4 regions of the Alteromonas sp. W364 genome follow, and region 2 is predicted to be linked to each of the others. Evidence: predicted binding sites of a transcription regulator. Region 2 holds the regulator's gene; each other region holds the start of a gene.
The links. Region 2 encodes sigma-54, which starts transcription at its own class of promoters, with help from an activator protein. Its sites were predicted from a motif close to GTTGGCACGNNNNTNGNNT; they were not measured.
Positions count from the first base shown of each region.

Region 1: the regulator sigma-54 is predicted to act here: its motif matches at 1,676-1,694, upstream of fliE (flagellar hook-basal body complex protein FliE).
Region 3: the regulator sigma-54 is predicted to act here: its motif matches at 2,022-2,040, upstream of nirB (nitrite reductase large subunit NirB).
Region 4: the regulator sigma-54 is predicted to act here: its motif matches at 1,686-1,704, upstream of RM556_RS07530 (LPP20 family lipoprotein).

Region 1 covers NZ_JAVRID010000004.1:130,642-133,855, reverse strand. Annotated here, with positions in the region: gene fliF (flagellar basal-body MS-ring/collar protein FliF) at 1-1,261, opposite strand, end outside; gene fliE (flagellar hook-basal body complex protein FliE) at 1,273-1,611, opposite strand; gene RM556_RS07810 (sigma-54 dependent transcriptional regulator) at 1,862-3,214, opposite strand, start outside.
Region 2 covers NZ_JAVRID010000006.1:235,447-238,660, reverse strand. Annotated here, with positions in the region: gene rapZ (RNase adapter RapZ) at 1-123, opposite strand, end outside; gene ptsN (PTS IIA-like nitrogen regulatory protein PtsN) at 151-594, opposite strand; gene hpf (ribosome hibernation promoting factor) at 611-898, opposite strand; gene RM556_RS11770 (RNA polymerase factor sigma-54) at 923-2,410, opposite strand; gene lptB (LPS export ABC transporter ATP-binding protein) at 2,473-3,198, opposite strand; gene lptA (lipopolysaccharide transport periplasmic protein LptA) at 3,198-3,214, opposite strand, start outside.
Region 3 covers NZ_JAVRID010000003.1:147,924-151,137, forward strand. Annotated here, with positions in the region: gene nirB (nitrite reductase large subunit NirB) at 1-1,817, opposite strand, end outside; gene nagA (N-acetylglucosamine-6-phosphate deacetylase) at 2,183-3,214, opposite strand, start outside.
Region 4 covers NZ_JAVRID010000004.1:68,409-71,622, forward strand. Annotated here, with positions in the region: partial or broken gene RM556_RS07515 (hypothetical protein) at 1-132, opposite strand, end outside; tRNA gene RM556_RS07520 (tRNA-Arg) at 172-247, opposite strand; gene RM556_RS07525 (flagellar assembly protein FlgT) at 361-1,560, opposite strand; gene RM556_RS07530 (LPP20 family lipoprotein) at 1,848-2,300, shown strand; gene RM556_RS07535 (bifunctional GNAT family N-acetyltransferase/carbon-nitrogen hydrolase family protein) at 2,386-3,214, shown strand, end outside.

The DNA.
Region 1 (3,214 bases), on a different contig from region 2:
CAAAACCAATACCGCCTTGCAACAAGCGACGAATATTTAACAGTTCCTCTTGGCTTTTAGGTGTCATTGATACGGTACCATCCTCAGCTGTAGCTGAAGTATAGTCCACAGCCACAGAAACACTAAGGCGACGAATTACACCGCTTTGCTTTTTAGTGTGGCTGATCGTTGTATCTAATTCGTAGTTACGGGTTGATTCTTTACTGTTACTTCCTGGGACAGGAGCACCGTTAGCACCACCACCCGCATTTTCTGGGATGTTGGCATCTAATGGCGGTTGATTCGAGAGAGCCCCGGGAATGCCCGCAATTACGTTGCCAACATTGTTTTGTTCTGAAATCATTTCGCTGCGCACAGCGGGCAAGTCTGGATTATAGCGACGTTGAGTTTGCTCAGTCGCAGTAAAGTCCATGGTAACATCGGCTTGTGCTGTATAATTACCCAAACCTAATACAGGGATCAGAATAGAGTCTATCTTTTCCATATATTCTGATTCACGTTTTTTCTCTAACTCATATTCTTTTCTGGCAGCCGATGCACCTGCATCTTGTGATCCCGAATTCAATAAACGCCCATTGTTATCGGTGACGGTGACTCTACTAGGCTCCATGCCTTGCACAGCGCTGGCCACAATATCAACAATAGAGTCAACTTCTTCTCCCGAAATCACATTGCCACGGCGAGCGGTTACCACAACCGTTGCGCTTGCCTTTTTCTCTCTGCGGGCAAACACGTTCTCTTTGGGTAAAGCAAGCAACACTCTGGCTCTACCGATACCATTCATGTCTTCAATTGTACGTGCAATCTGTTGTTCGCGAGCATGCTTCAAACGCTCCATTTCAACGCGCTGACTCACACCAAAGCCCATATCTTGCATGATAATATCAGTGCCTTGGGACGCTTCATTACTAATACCGTTGCGCGCCATGCCGAACTTCACATCTTTAAATTGTGACTCAACGACATAAACTGTATTGCCTTCTAGCTTGTACTGAATTTCGTTTTGGTCGAGATAATCAAGCGTTTCAATCAGCTCTTGAGTAGGCATTTGAGCCAAAGGACGGTAAGTCGGCTCTTTTGACCACAAAAACACGAAAAAGGCGATGGCGATACAAATCACTAAGGTAACAACCAAGGTAATTTGTCTAACCATCTCAGTAGTACCCAACTGGTCTACCAAACTGGGTTTTGACTCTACTGCATCATCTCCGTTATCAAGATTATCGGATAGTGCGAGTTCTGTACTTGCTGCTTCAGCCACGACTTAGTTCCTTAAACCGGCATATTCATAATAGTTTTGTAGGCTTCAAGTACTTTGTTACGTACTTGCATGGTTGCTTCAAAAGCAATACCCGCCTTTTCTTTGGCAATCATGACATCAGCTAGACTGAGGTCGGGGTTGCCCATATCAAATGACTTTTGCATTTCACGAGAGGTCGCCTGCATATCGTTCACATTGTTTACTGCTTGACTCAACATATCTGAGAATTGCGCACCTGAAGTATTTCCCAAGCCCGCTGGCATACCAGATTGAATAGGTGACTGAATAGGTTTGATATCCCCCATCATTGCCTGCATTTCCTGATAAATTGAGTTTGCTTTAATGTCCATCACAATGCCTCTTGTGTCATTATTTTGAATTTCTGCGGCCTAATACCGACGATTGATGTGGATTTTGCAATAACAGTGCCAACTTCATGAACTAGCTTGTAGCGCAATACAGGCAAGGCTTTAGTGATATATTTGGGATAAGAAAGTGAGTGACAAAAAAATGCCGCTAAAGGCTAGCGGCATAATAGGGATGACATCCTGTCTTTACTGCTTACAAACAAGCATTGGGAAATCGTACTTAAAAATGGACTTAGTTCGGAACCTCAATACCAGAATCACGCATTCTTGCTAACTTATAGCGCAACGTTCTTGGGCTTATGCCCAGCTTTTCTGCAACGTCTTTACGCTTGCCATTAAAAGCTTGTAAAGCATCCAGAATGATCTGATGTTCTTGATAACGAAGTTCTGACCCTAATAAATTGTTATCGACAGCGTCGGTATTTTCTTCAGTCTCAGCATTAAAATGTGTACTTGTGGTACGTTCTACGTTGTTCGTCGCTTCAATCATCAAGTCGTCGCTGTCTATATTGCCCTCTTCAGACAAAATTAATGCGCGTTGAATAACGTTTTCTAGCTCACGAACATTGCCCGGCCACGTATGCTGCATCAGCTTATGTTGGGCCGCCATAGTAATATCGGGCACCACGATGCCTTGCGCAGAAGCATGACGCTGAATCATATGTTTCGCCAATGGGATGATATCGCCAATACGCTGACTGAGTGGCTGCCAAGTGATAGGGAACACATTCAATCGATAGTATAAATCTTCTCTAAACTTCCCTTCATCTACTGCAAGTTTTAGATCGCGATTACTCGTCGCTATAACCCTCACATTTAAGGAAATCGTTTTTCTACCGCCTAAGCGCTCAACTTCGCGCTCTTGTAGAACACGCAGTAATTTAGCTTGTAAAGCTAAGTCCATCTCAGTAATTTCATCTAACAACAAGGTGCCTTCTTGCGCCTGTTCGAACTTACCAGGACAAGCTTGAACCGCACCTGTAAACGCACCTTTTTCATAGCCAAACAGCGTGGCTTCTAGCATGTTTTCTGGAATTGCAGCACAATTGATGGCAACAAATGGAGATGAATTACGACGACTTTGATCATGGATGTAGCGCGATAACACTTCTTTACCTGAACCACTTGGTCCTAGCACCATCACAGTGGCATCGGATTTGGCGACTTTGCGCGCCAGCTCTAGCATACGAATACTTGATGGATCTGCCACAATCGGTGTTGTAGATTCAACTTTCTGTGCCGGCGCATAACGCCCAACTAAGTTCAATAATACTTCAGGAGCGAATGGTTTCGATAAGTAATCGGTTGCACCATCGCGCATTGCCTGAATTGCATCGTCAATATTTGCAAATGCAGTCATCAACAACATGGGTAATTTAGGGTATTTTGCTTTCACACTCTTTAACAACGACAGGCCGCTCATGCCACCCATCTGAATATCGCTCACCACCAAATCAAACGACGCACTGCCCAGTTTGACCATCGCATTTTCAGCTGAATCAACCGGTGTGACCTGATAACCTCCAAGCATGAGTGTATCAACTAGGGCTTCTCTCAAGCCATGGTCGTCTTCAACAATGAGAAT
Region 2 (3,214 bases):
CGTTAGCGTGGGGAGTAAGCTGACCGGAATATTGTCTACGCAGTAGTAGCCCAAGTCTTCTAGGGCGCGCAATGCTATTGATTTGCCTGAACCGGAGCGTCCGCTAATGATGATTAGATTCAATGATGAGCCCCTTATTCTAGGTTTTGGTTATGCTAGCGCTGCGATTATTTGGTCTTTACTTGTGGCTTTTCTAATCGTTTTCACGATTTCTTTATCACTGAGTTTTTGTGCAATAGAAGAAAGTGTCTGAAGATGCTCTTCTGTTTGCTCTGATGGTACTAATAGTGCAAAGAAAATATCAACGGGTCTGTCGTCTATAGCGTCAAAGTCGATAGGTTCTTCACTCGTGACGACAACAGCTACGATATCGTCTATGCCGTCGATACGGCCATGAGGAATGGCAATGCCATTTCCAATACCTGTGCTGCCCATTTTTTCTCGGCTCACTATACTCGCGAGTATATCGCCAAGTGCTAATGATGGGTTTTCTCTGGCCGCAATCTCGCTGATGACTTCGAAAATTCTTTTTTTACTGTGACAATCGACCGCACATTCAGTGCGGTCTAAAGAAATGATATCAGATATGATCATATTAACTCTTAAGCAACTAGTGTCGCTTTAGTTTTTCCTTGTGTTTAATAACCTGTCTGTCTAGTTTATCGATAAGGCCATCAATGGCTGCATACATGTCATTATGCTCGGCATTTGCGTGAACAACGTCACCCTTTAAATGCACAGTAGCTTCTGCTTTTTGGCTCAGCTTTTCGACGTTTAACACCACGTGTACGTTGCTGATATGGTCGAAGTGTCGTTCTAACTTCTCAAACTTAGTATCGACATATGCTCTGAGTGAATCTGTAATATCTACGTGGTGACCTGTTAGATTAATTTGCATAATGTTACGTCCTCTAATGTCGTCTTATAAAAGACTTTTTCTTTGGTTCGACGGGGGAATCGAGAGAGACTCTCGATATTTCGCAATTGTCCGCCGTGCAACTTGAATACCTTGATCAGCTAACAATTGCGCAATCTTGCTATCACTTAATGGCTTGCTAGGTAACTCTGCAGCCACTAACTTCTTAATTAATGCTCTTATCGCAGTAGATGAACACTCTCCTCCAGACTCAGTAGAAACATGGCTAGAGAAAAAGTACTTTAACTCATAAATGCCACGTGGCGTGTGCATATACTTTTGTGTGGTAACTCGAGATATAGTCGATTCGTGCATATCCACCATTTCAGCTACGTCATTTAGTACCATCGGTTTCATCATTTCTGGGCCGTGTTCAAAAAAGCCCATTTGTTGCTGCACAATACAATGAGACACCTTTAGGAGTGTTTCGTTGCGGCTTTCTAAACTTTTGATAAACCATTTCGCCTCTTGTAAATGAGACTTAATAAATTGGGAATCGTTCGAATTTTTTGTACTTTTACTTAAGGCCGCATACTCTTGATTAACCACTAATGGCGGCAGTGAATCATTATTTAATTCAACAACCCAGCGACCGTTTTTCTTGAGCACAGTGACATCTGGAATGACATATTCCGGCTCTTTGGTTGCTATCTCACTCCCAGGACGGGGATTGAGTGTTTGTAGCAGACGCATCACTTCACGCAGTTGGTCTTCTTTCAACTTCGTTTTACGCATTAAAGTGCGGTAGTCTTTACTACTTAGTAAATCACTGTGTTCGCTTAGCAAATGTTTAGTTTCAGCGACCCAAGGTGTGTCGGGAGCAAACTGATTGAGTTGCACCAGCAAGCATTCTTGAGGTGAGCGGGACCCAGAGCCAATAGGGTCAAACATTTGAATGCGTTTTAAAACACATTCCACTTCATCAAGCTCAATCTCTTCGTTTTGTAAGCTATCCAAAATGTCTTCGCAACTGACGGTTAAATAGCCTGATTCGTCGATACTGTCGATAATTGCGATAGCGATAGAACGGTCAATATCAGAGAAGGGCGTTAATTCCATCTGCCAGATTAAGTGGTCTTGGATATTTTCTGAGGTCTCACCTTGAAAGACGTAGTCGTCGTCGGGGCTTGAGCCACCTGTCATCGTTGCTGGTGCAGAAGACGAACTGAGGTATTCTTCCCATGAACTGTCGATCGGTAAATCATCAGTGAGTTGATTGTTTTCTAAGGCGTCATGACTATCGATGTTGTCAGAATTTGCCGAATTGAGGTCGCTAGAATCAGCTTGCTCTCTATCGTTTGCACTATTCTCTTCTGACTGCTTGTCATTATTGTGTTCACTTTCATCAATTTCCAATAAGGGATTTGAGTCAAGCGCTTCTTGGATTTCTTGTTGCAGGTCTAGCGTAGATAACTGTAATAGCTTGATCGCCTGCTGCAACTGAGGCGTCATCGTAAGTTGTTGACTGAATTTTAACTGCAATGAAGGCTTCATTGATGCCCTTGACCTAATGTTAACGGCGAGACGTGCCGAATTCTAAACATGATACGGAATACCTATAAGACAAATTGTTCACCGAGATAAACATCTCGCACTTTTTGGTTACTGAGAACTTCCTCAGCACTGCCTGAGGCGATTAGTTCGCCATGACTTACTATATACGCTTGTTCACAAACATCGAGGGTTTCTCGAACATTGTGGTCAGTTATTAATACACCAATATCACGTTCTTTTAATTGTTGTATTATCTTCTTTATATCATTAACAGAAATTGGGTCAACACCGGCGAAGGGTTCATCGAGCAAAATAAATTTAGGATTTGCTGCTAAAGCTCGCGCGATCTCGACTCTACGCCGCTCCCCGCCTGACAAACTCATCCCAAGATTGTTTCGAATATGATTCACATTAAATTCATCCATTAAATCATCGGCTTGTTGCTCGCGCTGGTCTTTTGTGAGTTCTTTTCTCGTTTGCAAAATAGCCATTAGATTTTCATATACCGTTAGTTTCCGGAAAATCGAAGCTTCTTGCGGTAAATAACCGATACCGTGTCTTGCTCTCTCATGCATGGGCTGAATTGATAAATCTAGCTGATCAATGAAAATTTCACCTTTATCGATAGGTACGAGCCCAACGATCATGTAAAAAGTAGTGGTTTTACCGGCGCCATTGGGGCCTAACAAGCCAACGATTTGGCCTGTGGATACCTCAATACTGACGTCTCTAACGACTTGCCTAGCTTTGTATGACTTGGCGAGATGATTGGCAACGAGTTTACTCACTATTGATCGTCCTCTT
Region 3 (3,214 bases), on a different contig from region 2:
GTATACAGCGCATAGTCTCTGGCAACTTCGCCTAGCAATATCAGTTTTTCTGGCGTTATTTCGCCACCAGGAACACGTGGAACAACAGAATAAGTGCCGTCTTTTTGCATGTTCCCCAAATAGGTATCGTTGGTGTCCTGTAATCCGATATGTGACTTATCGAGAACAAATTCGTTGTAAACCGAAGCAAAAATTGATGCAGCGGCTGGTTTACACACTTCACATCCCAAACCATTGCCATGTTTTCCAATCAGTTGCTCAAAGGTACGAATACCTTCTACTTTCACAATATGGAAGAGCTCTTGACGAGAATGGGCAAAATGCTCACAAATATCTTTCTTCACTTCTACGCCGCGCTTTTCCAACTCGCTATCTACCACGTTTTTAAGCAATGCTGCACAACCACCACATCCAGAACTGGCTTTCGTACAGCTTTTGACACTACCTAAGTCACAGTTTCCTTCGTCAATAGCAGCAATGACATCACCTTTAGAGACATTGTGGCAAGAACACACTGTGGCTGTCATTGGCAATGCATCGGCCCCTAAGCCCGGCGCACTGTCTCCCGTTGAAGGAAGAATTAAGGACTCAGGAAACTCTGGCAAGCTAATCCCATTCAAGGCATATTGTAATAAAGTATCGTAATCTGAAGTGTCACCCACTAGCACAGCGCCAAGTAAGGTAGTTTGTTCGGCATCCACAACAATCTTTTTGTAAACACCTAAAGCCTGATTTTCATAAGTATAAGAGAGAGCGCCTTCGGTATTTGAATGCGCATCGCCAATGGAACCCACTTCAACGCCCATTAGCTTTAGTTTCGTGCTCATGTCAGCCCCCTCAAAAGCGAGCGTGTCTGGGGAGTCGCCATGTAAAATATGAGATACCGCTGCGCGAGCCATGGTATAGCCAGGCGCAACCAAGCCGAAAATACGTTGCTGCCAAAGCGCACATTCACCCACTGCGTAGATACTTGGATCGGAGGTTAAGCAGAAGTTGTTTATTTCGATGCCGCCTCTTTCTCCCACAGACAAATCGAACTCTCTGGCGAGGGCGTCACTAGGACGAATACCCGCAGAAAATAAAATCATGTCTGTTTCTAAATGCGAGCCATCTGCGAAGTTCATGCGATATCGGCAATCTTCCCCGGGCACTATTTCTGTGGTGGCTTTTTGTGTGTGAACTTTCACGCCCAATTCATTGATTTTGTCGCGAAGCACGCGACCACCCGGCGCATCTAATTGCACAGCCATCAGTTGTGGGGCAAATTCCACAACGTGGGTTTCTAATCCAGTTTCCTTAATGGCATTAGCAGCCTCTAAGCCAAGCAAACCACCACCAACAACGACACCTACCTTACTGACATTCGCTGAAGCTTGAATGGCTTCTAAATCTTCAATGGTGCGATACACCAAGCAATGCTCTTGTTGATTTCCCGGTATCGGTGGGACAAAAGGATAAGACCCTGTTGCTAGCACCAGTTTTTGATAAGCGTATTTTTGTCCATCCCGGGTAGTCACTACTTTGGCTTCTTTGTTAATTTCTTGAACCCAAGCATCGATATGGAATGAGATTTTTAGGTCCTGATAATATTCAGCACTTGTCATGGCCAGATCATCTGCTGTCTTACCACTAAAAAACTCAGATAAGTGCACTCTGTCGTAAGCTAATCTGGGTTCACCTGACAACACTCGAATGCTACATTCAGGGTGTTGTGCGCGAAGTTGATCGACAAAATGATGTCCAACCATACCATTACCGATAACGAGTACGTCATCTTTGGGGATTGTCTGAATACTAGTGTCGTTTAGCTCTGCCATTTTCTGTTTCCTCTAGAACGAAAAAACCCACAGAGATTTACAGTCTACTGTGGGCTTCGTTGCCAATGCGACTCACCTGCATTGGTGGGTCATAAATTGTATGTTTCTTTTTTTACAGCGCTCAGTACTTACGCTAAAAGCAAGTACTCACGCTAAAAGATGCTTAGGCGCATGTTTTTTTGCGCTCACTACTTACAGAAAGCTATACAAAAGCAGTGCCAAAAAATATTTACCATGCTTTACAGATAGTTAGCTAAATAGATAATCACAAGCAATGAGAAAACGCACCATCACGGAACAAAAGTGCATCAAAAGTAAGCGTGCCTGACGATAGTCATCATAGAGTCGTATTTTAGAATGCTTTATTAAGCTTGTAATTCACCAGCCACTTGCTTGCCTTCAATCCAACTTGCTACACAAGACAGGTTATTATCGAGCAAAACGAAATCTGCGTTTTTGCCCACTGCAATTTCGCCTCTGTCATCAAAGCCAAGAAAGCGCGCTGGTGTATGACTGGCCATATTTAAAATTGATGGTAAGTCCTGACTAACGTGTGCAAACATATTGCGTACTGCGGAGGCCATATCCAAGCATGAGCCAGCAATGCTGCCGTCTTCCAGTGTCAGTTTGTCACCATGACGAGTGATTGTAGAATCGAGCCACGGTAAGATATCTATGTCAGAGCCAACTTGCGCCATAGCATCAGTGACTAACATTAAACGCTCAGCACCGATGGTATGCAGTGCCAGTTTGCAATTGTAGGGGTGGACGTGGTGCATATCGACAATCAAACCAGACACCACTCGCTCATCCAGCAGTGCAGCTGCAATTAAGCCAGGCTCTCTTGCTGTTAAACCAGACATCGCATTATAAAGGTGGGTAAAGCCTGTCGCACCTGCTTCAATAGCCGAAATAGCTTGTTCAAGACTTGCCGCAGAATGCCCGAGTGACACAATCACACCTTCGGATACTAGCTCTCTAATTTGGTCACAGGTGACATTCTCTGCAGCCACGGTCAAGATAACTTTCCCTATATCTTTGCGGGTGACTATCGTCATTTCGGTATCTGATAAGGGGCGTACTTGTTGACCTGAATGGATGCCTCGCTTTGCGACACTCAGATGAGGCCCTTCAAAATGAATCCCAGCAATCCCTTTGATACCCTGCCGAATTGCTTGCGCTATAGAATCTGCTGCTTGCTGCATAGTCTGGGTGCTATCGGTGATCAAGGTTGGTAGCATGCTTGTTGTACCAAACTGAGAATGCCCGTTCATCATGGTTTCGAGCGCCTGCACACTTTGCTCATGATTAAACAATACGCCGCCGCCACCGTTTACTTGAGTGTCAATGAACCCTGGACTCACCAGCCCAGCAAGTTCAATATCATATGCGTTGCT
Region 4 (3,214 bases), on a different contig from region 2:
CCAGCCAATAAGTTCGCCTACTGCGCCTAGTTTAACGAGTTCTTTTGCGTCATCTACATTTACATCAATAAAGTCGTCGTTGATTGGAGGGGAGTTTACACCGATATTACCCAAACCGACAAATATAACATCGGCTTGTTTAGTAAGTTATAGGTTACGATAAACAAAAACTGGCCACCCCTACAGGACTTGAACCTGTATCAAAGACTTAGGAGGTCCTCGTTTTATCCAGTTAAACTAAGGGGTGGAGGGGCAAAGCCTTATTTTGTGCTACTTTATGAATCAAAACAAGTCGGTGCGTTTTACCGACATTGTGCTGCTGAGCTTACAGAATAAATGAAGCGTCAAATCAATCGACGATTATTGCCTAGCAACAAAATCATTTGCTTGAATATTACCTAAAAGGCTTCGGTCTCGGCTAGTGACCGTGGCTGTTTCAGCAAATACTTGTGTCACAACAAGAGGAGTAGGGTGTAACACAAACTGCTTATATTGTTGACCAAAGTTGTCCTGAATTTGTTTTACACTAAATAAGGTAAGTTGGTCTCCAGCTTTCACTTGTTGGTTTTCACCAAGGTTAATTTGTAGTTGGTTATTTGCTACAGCCAAAATTCTGCCCATAGTTGGCTCGCACATGGCAAATTCTTCTAAGTCGACTGCTGCTTGCTGCATGCTCTCTAAAACAGCACGACCGAAACGACTTCGCCAAAATTGATCGGAATGCACGTCAACGGTCTTCGTTCGATCAAACTCCCAAGCTTCTGATAGTCGATATTGCTTACTCATCAAGGTTTCACCTGAAGCACCGTTCAATAGCGTGATGCTATAGGCAAGGTTTCGCACCGCTTGTTCACCCTTCCAAAACGTAAACGCATTCGATTGATTGCGCTCTACGCTAATGTCATCAATGGTAATTGCTAATACATACTGAACATCCGTTTTTTCTGCCAGTCTGACGGCCTGCATTGCTTGATTTGTCGTATGCCAATTTAGAATATACGGTTCTACATCAGAGACGGTAAGACTTGTTGTGATAGCCGCAAATGTCTCCTGAAGCTTCATTGCTGCCGCTTCACCGAAAGTATGTAGCTGGCCATCCGCAGCTTGTGCACCGTAGCGTAAAGGGAAATATGTAGTTGCAATACGCTTGGTATAATCGGCTGCGCTGCATTGTGATTCTTGTGAAAAGATATCTGCGCGAATAGATACGGTGACATAGCCATCTTCATATACCTCTTCAATAAGCTCAATCGTATTTACCTCACCACTAGAGCGAATCTCTAAATGATCATCCATCAGTAGGCCGTTCGTCATTTGTTGTACGCTTCGCACAGATGCGCCAGCAAACAATAAGGCTTGCTTAATTGCTTCTTCTGTTGCCTGTTCTCTAGCAGCCACTTTATCACCGTTTAGAATAGCTGCTTGCCCAGTGGCTGAGAACCAGGCCGCCTTAGCTGTGTGGCTAAAACTAAGTGACAAAAGAACAAACCCAAAAATAGTGTACCAAGGTGTTTTCATATCAATGTGCTCAACGTTATGCTGTTCAAGGTTGCATTGCATTTATGAGTCTCTGCAAGACAACTAAGACTAAACTGATACTGTCAAAAAACAGTGTTATTGCTTTGGCTATACAAGTTATATGCCATAAGGCACATTTAGAGGATTTGAAGGTTTAATCTGAAATAGTTGGTTCGCTTATTGCTTAGTGTCTCAATAACGAAGCATATGAATACAGCGTCTATTAAGAAAAGCTACTAGATAGACTCTGCTAAAACAACAAAGCAAGGCAGTAGGAAACAACCATGCAAGAGTATACGAACTATTTACCAAATAAAAAACAGCTTCTAATGAGCGCGATGATGCTTTTCGCTGTCGCCGCTTTGTCGGGCTGTAGCTCAATGTTTACCAAGCATGTGGAATGGGAAACGATTGAGCCTGAATCTTATCCTGTGCTCAGTGCTGTGGGTTATGCACCAATAGATGCACAACTGGCGTCGGATGATTCTACCAAAACACTGATGGCGATAAAGGCATCAAAACTTGACGCCTACCGCGAATTGGCGGAACAAGTTTATGGCCAAAAAGTTGACGGTGAGCAAGAGTTAGCAAATTTGATCCTGACAAACAACCAGTTAAAAAGCTCGGTGGAAGGCGTTATTCGAGGCGCTCGTGTTGTAAAGAGTTACCCCGTAGGTGAAGACACATACGCAACGGAATTAGAGCTAGACATGTCACGAGTCTATGACATCTACCTTTCAACAGCCAAGCCGAAAAAAATACGAAAGGTCACTTACTATTGATTTGAGCAAGCAGACTTCTAACAAACCTTGAGTTCAGCACAATTTGCTCTAACATAAGAGCTTCTATAAGCTAATTTGGGATTTTATGAGTCAAGACATGAGTCATGCAGGTGAGGGTGAACACCTATTAGAACTTCGCCATTTAACGCTCGACGATTTCGACGACATTAAAGAGTTAATGGATGACGTGTATCAACACGTTGGTGGCGCTTGGAAATTACGCGAATACCAAGCCCAACTCAATACCTTCCCCGATGGACAAATATGCATAGAAGATAAGGGTAAAGTTGTTGCCGCAGCATTTGCTGTGATTGTTGACTATGACAAATTTGGTGACAAGCACACTTACGATCAAATTACCGGTGATGCTTACTTAACCACGCACGATCCCAAAGGTGATGTTCTTTATGGCGTTGATATATTCGTATCGAATGACTACCGAGGCTTGCGTTTAGGCCGACGTTTGTATGAGGCGCGCAAAGAGATTTGTCGCAACCTGAACCTTCAGTCTATTATGGCCGGTGGTCGCATTCCTAATTATTCAAAGTATTCTAGCGAACTAACTCCATACGAATATATTGAGAAAGTTAAATCAAAGGACATTTTCGATCCTATCCTGACCTTTCAAATTTCTAATGGCTTCGAAGTGAAGCAAATTTTAAAGGCCTATTTACCGGAAGATAAAGCGTCACGTGGCTATGCAACGTTATTGCAGTGGCACAACATATACTACGATGCAGAGAAGCCATCTATTATTAATGGTGTTAAAGAGTCAGCGCGTATTGGATGTGTTCAATGGCAAATGCGTTACTTTGAAAATGTTGGTGAATTGCTTCAGCAAGTAGAATACTTCGTCGATGCCTTATCTGATTACTCGTGTGATGTTGCATTGTTTCCTGAGTTTTTCAATGCGC